DNA from 2 places in the Aneurinibacillus uraniidurans genome. Region 2 is predicted to be linked to the other one. Evidence: riboswitches for the same ligand, from Rfam matches in the RefSeq annotation. Region 2 holds a riboswitch; the other holds the start of a gene.
What was found. A riboswitch is a leader RNA that binds a small molecule or an ion and turns the genes downstream of it on or off. The one in region 2 is predicted to bind S-adenosylmethionine.
Positions count from the first base shown of each region.

Region 1: it holds a riboswitch for S-adenosylmethionine, as region 2 does, so the genes downstream of both, PO771_RS11585 (methionine ABC transporter ATP-binding protein) here and metH (methionine synthase) in region 2, are expected to answer to the same signal.

Region 1 is NZ_CP116902.1:2,323,198-2,329,253, forward strand. It holds gene PO771_RS11580 (methionine ABC transporter permease) at 1-395, opposite strand, end outside; gene PO771_RS11585 (methionine ABC transporter ATP-binding protein) at 388-1,410, opposite strand; SAM riboswitch class I at 1,489-1,604, opposite strand; gene PO771_RS11590 (polysaccharide deacetylase family protein) at 1,659-2,450, opposite strand; gene hfq (RNA chaperone Hfq) at 2,605-2,844, opposite strand; gene miaA (tRNA (adenosine(37)-N6)-dimethylallyltransferase MiaA) at 2,883-3,842, opposite strand; gene PO771_RS11605 (class I SAM-dependent methyltransferase) at 3,842-4,627, opposite strand; partial or broken gene PO771_RS19455 (hypothetical protein) at 4,607-4,696, shown strand; gene PO771_RS11610 (tetraprenyl-beta-curcumene synthase family protein) at 4,704-5,792, opposite strand; gene PO771_RS11615 (spore coat protein) at 5,889-6,056, opposite strand, start outside.
Region 2 is NZ_CP116902.1:430,077-436,132, reverse strand. It holds gene metH (methionine synthase) at 1-1,051, opposite strand, end outside; SAM riboswitch class I at 1,138-1,243, opposite strand; gene PO771_RS02165 (HD-GYP domain-containing protein) at 1,302-2,384, opposite strand; gene PO771_RS02160 (DMT family transporter) at 2,503-3,333, opposite strand; gene PO771_RS02155 (IclR family transcriptional regulator) at 3,367-4,116, opposite strand; gene acnA (aconitate hydratase AcnA) at 4,338-6,056, shown strand, end outside.

The sequences.
Region 1 (6,056 bases), 1.9 Mb from region 2:
AACGCTTCAATGATGCCCGCATCTACTTCTAAGAGAGCAGACTCCATCAGACGCGCGATATAAGGCGCTGCATACACAACAAGCGGCACGATCGCCCCTTCTTTAAAGATAAACGTTCCTTCTGTCATAAATAAACCTGTTACAAACTTCGTAAACGGAATGATTGCAAACAGCAGAATAATGAATGGCACGGAACGAATAATATTAATAATCGTACTAACAATCTGGTACACGACACGCTGTTCCATAATGTGGCCAGGGCGTGTGATCACAAGCAGCACGCCGAGCGGGATCCCGATGAGTGTAGCAAAAAACACCGACAGGCCGACCATGTATAACGTGTCCTGCAGCGCGGGAAGATACAAATCCCACTGTGGGTCCATTCCATTAAACATGCTCAATCACCTCCGCTCCAATTCCTTGCTGCTTCACATACTCTACTGCGTTATCAAGCACCGCACTATCCCCATTAATGGCAATGACGAGATAGCCGAATGGCGTGTCCTTAATTTGGGTAATGTGGCCAAACAAAATATTCGGCTTCAATTGAAACTTCTCTGTCAACTCAGCTAATACCGGATGCCCGGTGCTTTCGCCAATAAACGTTAGACGCACAAGACGGCTCCCAGGCACATGCTGTACTCGATCCAGAAAACCTTCCGGAAGCTGATCATCAAAAATATTACGAATAAAGTTTTTGGTCGTCTGCTGCTGTGGACGAGAGAATAGTTCGAGAACGGTCCCCATCTCGACCACGTTTCCTTCTTCCATAACCGCTACCCGATCACAAATCTTCTTCACAACATGCATCTCATGCGTAATGAGCATGATCGTCAAGTCGTATTTCTTATTAATATCAAGCAAAAGGTCAAGAATGGACTCTGTTGTTTGCGGATCGAGGGCAGAGGTTGCCTCATCGCACAGCAAAATTTCCGGATCGTTCGCAAGCGCACGCGCAATCGCCACACGCTGCTTCTGACCACCAGATAACTGGGATGGATACGCTTGCGCACGATGCGCTAGACCAACAAGTTCGAGCAGCTCGTTTACTTTTTTCTGAACGTCTGCTTTTGGTGTTTTCGTCAGACGAAGCGGTGCTGCTACATTCTCAAACACGGTGCTAGAGGATAGTAAGTTAAAATGCTGAAAAATCATGCCGATCTTGCGGCGGGCCTGGCGCAGCTGATCTTGTGATAGTTTTGTCAGATCCGTCCCGTTAATAATAACCGAACCGGATGTCGGGCGTTCAAGCAAATTAACACAACGGATCAGCGAGCTTTTTCCGGCACCACTAAAGCCGATTACTCCAAAAATCTCGCCTTTCTCAATTTCAATCGTAGCGTTTTTAATCGCATGAACAGCCGTGTCGCCACTGCCGTATGTTTTAACTACATTGCGAATGGAAATCAACGAAGGTCCTCCTCATTATAATTTATATATAAAACAAAAAACCTCTTTTGTGCAGACAAAAGAGGGGGATGTTTAACTCTCTTATCTCTCAGAGTACGCGTAAAGCCGCTCCGCTGGAATTGGCACAGCTTATAGCATGATGCCGCCGCTGCCGGGTTTCATCGGGCCAGTCCCTCCACCTCTCTTGATAAGCTTCATATTAAGTTATAAATCAACAGATATGAATGTATCATGTCAGAACAATCGTGTCAATCAGAAAAAATTGCTTTAAACTGCTGATCAGTTATACCTGGATGAACAAGAATGCGCTTGAGCATGAGCGGTGGATCACCAGGCTGCACTTTCCCATATTTCGTCGTAAATGCCAGTTCATATCCTGCCTGTTTGACCATCTTAACGGTTTCCGCTGTATACGAGCCATACGGATAGGCGAAATAACGAGCATGAAACATCTCTTTCGATTTTAGCAGATCGGCAAGCACCGCAGCCTTCGGTTTCATAATCATGTTGCTAATCCACAATGTTTTATTATGCATGGCATACGTGTGCGATTGAATGTCGAAGACGTCCACATATTTTGGCATATCATCCCGGCTAATATAATCAAGTTCATCTGGATGAAAGCCAGAGTTACGATCTTGAATCGCATCGCCAATAGCAAATATCGTGGCGGTATATCCGTACTTTTTCAAGATCGGGTACGCGTACCGATAGTTGCTGCGATACCCATCATCAAATGTCAGCACGACCGTCCGGTGCGGCAACTTTATTTTTCCTTCTACATATTCCTGCAGCTGCGGAAGGGTAGCTGTATGATAGCCTGCTTCATGCAAGAACGACATCTGGCGCTCGAACGCTGCCACCGATAATACAGATGGATTGTCGCGAAACTTCTTATTTTCTTCGTCCCGCAGCAGATGATGATACCCGAGTACCACAACGCCCGTATCCGGCAGTTTTGGTTTTGTTTCTCCAGATACATGATACAGCGTCACACACATGAGCAGCACGAATAGAACGACTGCTGTTACCTTTTTCATGTTCCCTATATCTCCTGTCGCTTTTTTCTATCTTCTCTAGTAGCTTCTCTTTGCTACCGACCTTTATCTTACCCTGTTTTACAAGCAACGTCAGCAGATAAAACAGAAAAAAACCGAACAGCAATGTAGCTGTCCGGCTCGATGTGGCCATACGTTAGTTGTTAGTCGCATTGTCCGGCATCAGGGATACCGGGCGCTGCGGGAGGAATGTCGAGATCGCATGCTTGTATACAAGCTGCTGCTTACCTTCCGTATCAATCACAACTGTAAAATTATCAAACGCTTTAATCAGACCACGTAGTTGAAACCCATTCACGAGGTAAATCGTAACAGGCACGTTTTCCTTCCGCAGATGATTAAGAAACGTATCCTGAATATTAATTGTATTGGCCATGTTAAGTACCCTCCTATTTTTATCTTTAAGATTAAGGTTTATATATTCGGCGCTTGTCCGAACTTTCCTTCCGTTAACTTATAAATTGCTTCATAAGTCCCCGCAAGGTCTGTACCCGGTGTAAGATCAAACCAGACGATATCCTTCATCGCCCGGAACCATGTCAGCTGACGCTTCGCAAAGTTGCGCGTCCGCTTCTTCACAAGTTCAATCGCCGCCTCGCGTGTCATATGTCCCTGAAGATAGGCGATAATTTCTTTGTATCCTAGCGCCTGCATAGAGCGCAAGGAGGCATCATACCCCTGCTCAAGCAGTCCGGCTACTTCCTCTATCAGCCCCTGCTCTATCATCATATCAACCCGCAGGTTAATACGCTCATACAGAAGAGCTCGATCCATTGTTAAGCCAATCATCAGAAGATCATATGGCGACCGCTCGCTCCGCTCCTGATGTTCCGCCATCGACCGCCCAGTCAAATGGTGAATCTCAAGCGCACGAATTACGCGTTTCACATCATTTGGATGCAGTCTGGCAGCTGTCACCGGATCAATCTTCGCAAGCCTAGCATGAAGCGCCTCTCGTCCATGTACATCGACAAACTGTTCGAGCTCAGCACGATACGCATCATCTTGCCCTGCTTGCGAGAACTGATACTCGTACAACACCGACTGCACGTACAGGCCAGTACCGCCTACAAGCATCGGCAGCTTCCTGTTTTCGTTCAACTGTGCGATTAATTCCGTCGTTCGTCGTTGGAAATCCGCAACTGTAAATTCTTCATCAGGGCGGCAAATGTCGATCATATGATGGGGCACACGCATTCGTTCTTCTGCAGTCGCCTTGGCAGTCCCGATATCCATCCCACGGTAGAACTGCATCGAGTCGCCGGAGATGATCTCTCCATCATGTCTAGCCGCAAGCTCTAAGCTGAGCGCCGTCTTGCCAACGGATGTGGGGCCGACAATCGCCAGAACACGCTGCCTGCTATTTGTTGTCATCACGCATCACCTCCTGTATCGATGATGCCATATGTAAAGGTACGCTCTACTGCCTTCGGAATGCGGGTAAATCCAAGCCGTGCAAAATCCGGGCTCCGACTGTGGTTTTTCATCACAACGCGACGACGCGCCACCCGCATCGCTTCCGCCACCGCTTCCTCGGTAAGCGGCGTGTGATCTGCGAACGGTCGCAGGGGAGAGATGCTCTCCGATGCCTCAATGGGCACAAAAAACATCGGATCAAAGTATACAATATCAAAACTATTATCTTCACATTGTGCAAGAAAAGTCAAATGCTGCTCATTCCGCACTTCAATCCGGCGCATCGCCTCATCTAATTCCTGAATTCCGCTTTCGTATCGGATCAGTCCATCCGTCATGACACGAGCCAGCAGGCTTCTCGACTCTAGACCCACCACACGTCCAGAAGCGCCTACCGCGTACGAGGCAACAATCGCATCTCCTGCGAGACCAAGCGTACAATCAAGCACCTCATCTCCCGGCATCAGGGCAAACGCCTGAACCATGGCATCAGTATCGCCGCTACGCAAGCGTTTTATACGAAGCATTGCCATTCCCGGATGAAAGAACAGCGGTCGCGCTTCTCCTTGACGGTGCGCTTTGAACCCTGCTTCTGTTACCACAAGCACATCCGGGCTATGTACATATAGACGAGAGAGCGGCTGCTTACGGCGTTCCACGAACGGCACGTCCCATTTCCGTGCCAGCTCTTGCGCCTGTGCAATTACTGCCGCACCCGCTTCGTGCGGTGTTGTTACAATCATTGCGAATCACTCGTTCCTTTTCCCAGTTTTGCATCGTATCTATCATACCGCATTTTACCTGGTGAGGAAACCTGTACTACTTGCCCGCTGGTGGGGCCTGTAAGATCGCTTTGCTGCCTCGATAGCCGCGTCCATTCAGGAAGAAAAACTTCGCCGGAAGTGAGCCTGAACGGATCATCCAGTGGGCAACCGTGCGCACCATCGGCTGACGGCGCACTTTGCCATCGGATAAATACAGACCAAGAAGACCATCGATAATCATCCGATGAAATTTCGCATCTGGCAGCACCTCGACATGCTGCTGTGCCTGCTCCACGATGTAATGCAGACGACGATAGATATGCTGTTCATTTCCATAATAGGAGATGAAATTCAAGTCTCCACCAAGCTGGTCCTCTTCTAAATCAATTAAATAATCAAGCAAGATGTGCAAGGCACATACCCATGGAAAATATGCTTCACGAATCGCCTGCGCACGTCCAGCAGTAAGCGTATGTGAAGAGGCCACCTGAAACAGATGAAACACCCCAAGCGTTGATCCAGTAGCTGCCGCGAACTCCTGCCATTCAAGAAGAGGAGCCAGATGCCGCTTCTCCTGCCACCAGACGAACAGGCGCGACTCCCGCTGTTCAGGTGTCACATGCTTATGTATTTGTAAATCACAGTACAAAGACGCCAGTTCGATCACGTACTGCCGCACCAGAGCATACTGTGGAAGCCGAGCAATTTCGGCTTGGCATGTCGCAACGAGATCACGCAAATAGCCGCCGTCGTCTTTTTCTGCGTTATACGCATAATAATAGTCCACATCTCTTGGATGCTCTCCGCTCACCGCATCGAGCATCGCCTGATGAAGTCGGGTAAAATTATCCGCCTCCGCTGATGTGGAACGGTCGCACAAGTTATCAAGATAATCACTAATCGTCTGATACGCGACGATTAATCGGATGAGCTGCGGTGCACGTTCCATTTCTGCGGATACATACACACAGCCGCCTTCACAGTGAAAGGTTTTATTTTTGATGCTATCAAGCGCCTGCCTGCGCAATTCAGAATCAGGGATTTGTTCGGCCTGTGTGCGCCATCGGCTGATCTCCGCTTTTACGGCCGGAAAGATATGACGATACAGGCGGTACATCAGGCGTATCGGTCCTTTTGGGTACATGAAATCACCGCCTTTTTTGTAATATGCGGACTTATTTTATCATTGGATAGCGGGTTCACGCAAAAAATGACGGCAATCGCCGCCATCTCTAGTTGCTTATAGTCTGCTTCCCGGATCTAAGTTATTCTGCATCGTGTGCTGAACTGCATTGATCTGTTCTGCTGTCGCCTGCGCTACTTGATAGAGTCCTTGCTGCTGCATCGCGGTAAATAGCTGCTGCTGATTCGTACAGGCTGTCTCAAAGCTGCGTGTATAAATGCGGCG
Region 2 (6,056 bases):
TCACATTTGTCCGCTCTCCAACAAACAACGGTCGACTATCCGGTTCCAGATAGACCGGCTCAATGCCAGAAACAACATGCGTCGTAAGCCCACCTGGCTTGCGCGGTTCATATTGCTTCATCACATCGGCAATCGCCCGAATGTGATCTGGTGTCGTACCACAGCAACCGCCCGTCACATTAATCCAGCCTTGCTCCGCGAATCCAGCTAACTTCGCAGCTAATGTCTGTGGTGATTCATGATAGTTTCCATCCTCATCTGGTAACCCTGCATTCGGATAGCAACTCACTGCACAGTCGGCCATGCCAGACAACGTACGAATATGATCGCGCATGAATTCCGGACCTGTGGCACAGTTCAAGCCGACCGAGATCGGCTTCAAATGTGTAAGTGAAATATAAAATGCTTCAATATTCTGACCTGCAAGTGTTGTCCCCATCGGTTCAATCGTTCCAGAAATCATCACCGGAAGACGACAACCAAGCGTATCAAACGCTTTCTGGATGGCAATCCCGCCTGCTTTCACATTTAACGTATCCTGTGCAGTCTCCAGCAGCAGGACATCGACCCCTCCTTCTATAAGGGCCAGCACTTGTTCATAATATGAATCAATCAGCTCTTCAAATGTAATACCACCTGTTACAGACAATGTTTTCGTCGTAGGTCCGATCGCCCCGGCTACATAACGCGGCCAATCTGGTGTTGAATATGCATCGACTGCTTCTTTTGCCAGGCGAGCAGCTGCCAGGTTAATCTCGCGAGCGCGGTCCTGTACATCATATTCAGCTAGTACAACAGATGCACCACCGAACGTATTCGTCTCAATAATATCAGCACCCGCTTCGAGATACTTCTCATGGATGGAACGGATTACATCCGGTCGCGTTACGTTCAGCAGTTCATTACATCCATCATACGCCTCGCCTCCGAAATCATCCGGGCCGAGATTTGCCTGCTGGAGCATCGTTCCCATCGCTCCATCAATAACTAGAATTTTCTCAGCGAGTCTTGCTTCTAATGCCAGCTTACCTGGCGTGGTTGTTTCTTTCATCTGTCTCATCCCCTTTTTTGGCAAATAAAAAAAGCCTCCTCGGCAAAGGAAGGCTTTTTGTCTCTATACATACAAGGCAATCGCATTCCTTATCTCCCAGGAATTACATTCCTGCTGGATTTGGCACCGTGTATATCCATACCGGTTGCCGGGCGTCATTGGGCCAGTCCCTCAGCCTTCTCTTGATAAGAAGCTTTTCTTTTTATTTTTCTCATTATTAATCATTATCAAAAAACAGTCAACCACCAAATTATAATGTACGGGTGATGACAAGATTTGTCTCATTGCGCAGATCAATCTCGTATGGCGATGCCACTTCGCTGCCATCCCGCTCCTTCGTAATCCGAATAATAGGGCGATGAACAGAACGTGGGTCTACTCTAGCGACAACCCCAACCTGCCCTGTATTCAATACAACAACCGATGCAATTGGATAAACGGCAATATGCTTAACAAATAACTTCACCAGCTCGATATCAAACAACGAATTTCCTGCGGCAAACAAATATTCAGTCGCCTCATTCGGTGTGTAGTGCTGGCGATAGGAACGGTGTGATGTGAGTGCGTCATACACATCGGCAAGCCCAACAATTTGTGCGTATTCATGAATTTGTTGTTCTCGAAGCTGGCGCGGATACCCTGATCCGTTATAGCGTTCATGGTGCTGCAGTGCACAGTGGGCGGACAGCAGGGATACATCGTACTGATAGCGTAAAATATTAAATCCATCTTCTGTGTGATTTTCAATTCTAGAACGCTCTTCATCCGTTAGTGCCCCTCGCTTGTTCCACAACTCTTTTGGAAGCTGTGTCATTCCAATATCGAACAGGAGGGCCCCTACCCCAAGATCCAGCATCTGATTCTGGTTATATCCCTTGGCCAGACCAATAATCCCAGCAAGAACCGCTACGTTAACAGAATGATGGAATAAATAACCGTCCAACGCATGAAGGTTCGCCAAATTGACGAGAACATCCTTGCGGCCACTTAAATCCCCCATAATGCTCCCGAATACGTCCCGAAAGGTTTGCCCCATATCCGGCACACTCATCCGACCTTTCACCTGCGGTTGATCAAGCAGATTAGTCATCGTTTTATGAACGGTCTGAATAGCCTGACGACGTGTCGTATCACTAATAATATCTTCTGGAATGATATCGGTTGTATGTTTATCTTCTATGTATACCGTATCAATTCCCATTTGCTCAAGGCGGTTAATATAACGGTCAGTTAATTCCAGACCAGCACCAAGCAGTACATGTCCGGTTTCAGAATAAATCGTTTTTGCAAGCTTATCCCCCGGCTTAACCGAGCTGATGTGCAGTTTTTTCACGTCCCAAACCACCTTTTCATTTCTTCCTCTACCCTTCTTCTCCCAAATTGTAACACAAAATTGATATCCCTTGTAAAAAAAGAGTCGCCCTTTTTTTATAAAGAGCAACCCTTTTTTCCTATATTTTCGTTAAAACAAGACCTAACAAAGCAGTACATATGCCACATACTTGATACAACTTAAGTCGTTCTTTAAACAAATAACAGCCTGTTAAAATGACGATCAGGCAGTTTAAACTTACTACAGGGAACACAATGCTTGCTGTTCCGGTTTGCAAGGCATAAAAATAACAGCTATAACCGATTACACTTAGAATCCCAACAACTGCTCCGATTTGCACCTCTTTGCGCTGAATTCGTTCACGCCCAAGCCAGAAAAGCAAAAATACACTTCCACCTCCGTACATCGACACAAGCATGTCCAGCGAATGAATATGCAGTGAGGAGGAACCTTTCATTATGATTCCGAGTACACCAAACGATACGAATGCCAGCAACACACGGGCAATCCATGGACCGTACTGTGTACCGCCTTTGCTTCCCGGCGTGTACTGAATGACGATCACAGAACCCATCATACAAAAAACCCCGAGCCAGTGCAGAAAAGGGATCTGTTCATTAAAGATCAGTCCTGCTGCCAGAACCGGCAAAATCGCATTGGCTGCAATAATTGGCGATGTCAGGCTGGCCGGTCCCTTCTCAAAAGCACGTGCCATTTGAATATTTCCGTTGGCATTCAGAATGCCCACCAGCGTTCCAAATATAATGGAAAGCCAGTTCGTATGAAACTCCCCTTCTTGCAAACCGTACGCCAATGTCAGTAAAAATGCGACAAAATAGAAGAAAAACTGGATGTTTACTTTCGATAACCGCCGCGATGTACTCCACTTAAAAATCGTGTTATTCGCTCCAAAGCACAGTGCGGTGATCATCGCTGCTGCAAGCCACATGATGCCATCTCCATCTCTCTTTCTGCTTTTTTTCTATTGTAACATGTTTCCCATTCGACGGGCCGCTTCCATGACAAGCGGAGCATTTTGTGCCATCTTCTCTGATGTAAGCCGATTGGACGGCCCGGATACCGATAGGGCTGCCACCATTTCACCGCGCACATTAAACAGCGGGACCGATACAGCTGCTGCCCCCTCTTCCCGCTCCTCCGAACTGGTTGCATAACCATTGCGGCGAATTTCCTGAAGCTGATCCATATAGACACCCTTATCGACTGCCTTTGGCCAAGCAGGATCATTCAATACGCGCAGCTGGGCGTCCGGCGGCGCATACGCGACCAGCACTTTGCTCGATGCGCCAACCGCAAGTGGCATATGTGCCCCGATTGGTGCAACACGACGGATCGTCTCCTGACTCTCCACGGCCTGAATGCGTACCCGTTCATTTTCATTACGGACATATAAACTGATCGTCTCCCCGATCTCATCGCGTAACCGTGTCATCTCCGGCAGCAATACCGTCCCAATGTCCCCTTGCTGCGGATAATTCGCGGATATCTGCCAAACACGAAACCCGAGATGATACTTCTCCGTCACTGTGTCTCGCGTCAGAAACCCCCGACCCTCAAGTGATCCGAGCAGGCGGTATACAGTACTTTTATTCAAACTGACCCGCTGTGCAATCTCTGTCAGCGTCAGTTCCTGTTCATCAATAAAACAAAGAAGAATATCAAGCGCACGATCTACAGCACGCACCGTCATCTTCGCATCTGTTGTTTCCATCCCGCTCACCTTCCTGGTTGAATAGGGTTTCATAGAACGAAACCCTGTTGCAGTATTGTTCATTATACCTTATGTGTGATTCATCCGTAAATGATACCCTTACCAAAAAAAATTGATTTTACTAGTGTACGTACGGGTAAAAAAGCAGTATAATGTTTTGTGGAAACAGAAACAGAGTTTCACTGAATGAAACCAATACATTTGTACGGGAGGGAATTTACTTGGCTAAACAAGACACTTACGGTGTACATTCTACGCTTCAAGTTGGCGACAAATCGTACGCGTACTATTCTCTTAAGGCTCTCGAAGAAAAAGGCCTTGGTCCAATTTCTAAACTGCCTTTCTCCATTAAAGTATTGCTCGAAGCAGCAGTTCGCCAATTCGATGGCGTAGCTGTTACAGAAGATCATGTGAAAAAGCTTGCTACATGGACTGAAGAGCGCGATGCGAATCAGGAAGTTCCTTTCACACCTGCTCGTATCGTACTGCAAGACTTCACAGGTGTACCAGCGGTTGTTGACCTCGCTGCTATGCGTCTTGCAATGAAAGAAATGGGCGGCAACCCAGAGCGTATCAATCCGCTCGTACCGGTTGACCTTGTAATCGACCACTCTGTAATGGTTGATGACTTCGGTAACCCGGATGCACTCGAAAACAACATGAAACTTGAATTTGAACGCAACGCTGAGCGTTATCGCTTCCTGCGCTGGGCACAAACAGCATTCAACAACTTCCGTGCTGTTCCACCAGCAACAGGTATCGTTCACCAAGTTAACCTTGAATACCTTGCATCAGTAGCAGCTACAAAAGAAGTAGACGGTGAAGTACAAGTATTCCCGGATTCTCTCGTAGGTACTGACTCTCATACAACAATGATCAACGGTCTTGGCGTAGTAGGCTGGGGCGTTGGCGGTATCGAAGCAGAAGCAGGTATGCTCGGTCAACCTCTCTACTTCGTAACTCCAGAAGTTGTTGGTTTCAAACTGACTGGCACACTGGCAGAAGGTGCAACAGCAACTGACCTAGCACTCACAATTGTTAACATCCTCCGTAAGAAGGGCGTTGTTGGTAAATTCGTTGAGTTCTACGGCCCAGGACTTAGCAACATCACTCTGGCAGACCGTGCAACAGTTGCCAACATGGCTCCTGAATACGGCGCAACAATGGGCTTCTTCCCAGTTGACGAAGAAACTCTTAACTTCCTGCGTGCAACAGGCCGCAGCGAAGAGCAAGTAGCTCTTGTTGAAGCATACTACCAAGAACAAGGTCTGTTCCGTACAGATGCTACTGTTGATCCAGTGTTCTCTGAAACACTTGAACTCGACATGAGCACAGTTGTTCCTACACTTGCAGGTCCGAAACGTCCACAAGACCGTATCGAACTAACTGCAATGAAAGGTGCCTTCAACGATGCAATCCGTACTCCAATCGAAAAAGGCGGCTTCGGTCTGAGCGACGAACAAATCGCACAGAAAGTAGCACTTTCTCATAAAAACGGTAAGAAATCCGAACTCGGCACAGGTGCTGTTGTGATCGCGGCAATCACTAGCTGTACGAACACTTCTAACCCAAGCGTTATGCTGGGCGCAGGTCTCGTAGCGAAAAAAGCCGTAGAAAAAGGCCTTGTGAAACCAGAATACGTAAAATCCAGCCTCACTCCAGGTTCCCGTGTTGTAAAACAATACCTGGAAAAAGCAGGTCTGATTCAGCCGTTTGAAGCTCTTGGCTTCCATATCGCTGGTTACGGTTGTGCAACTTGTATCGGTAACAGCGGTCCGCTTCCAGAAGAAGTTAGCCAGGCAATTGCAGACAACGATATGACTGTTGCATCTGTACTGTCCGGTAACCGTAACTTCGAAGGCCGTGTACACGCACAAGTAAAAGCTAACTACCTGGCTTCTCCACCGCTTGTTGTGGCATATGCACTTGCAGGTACAGTT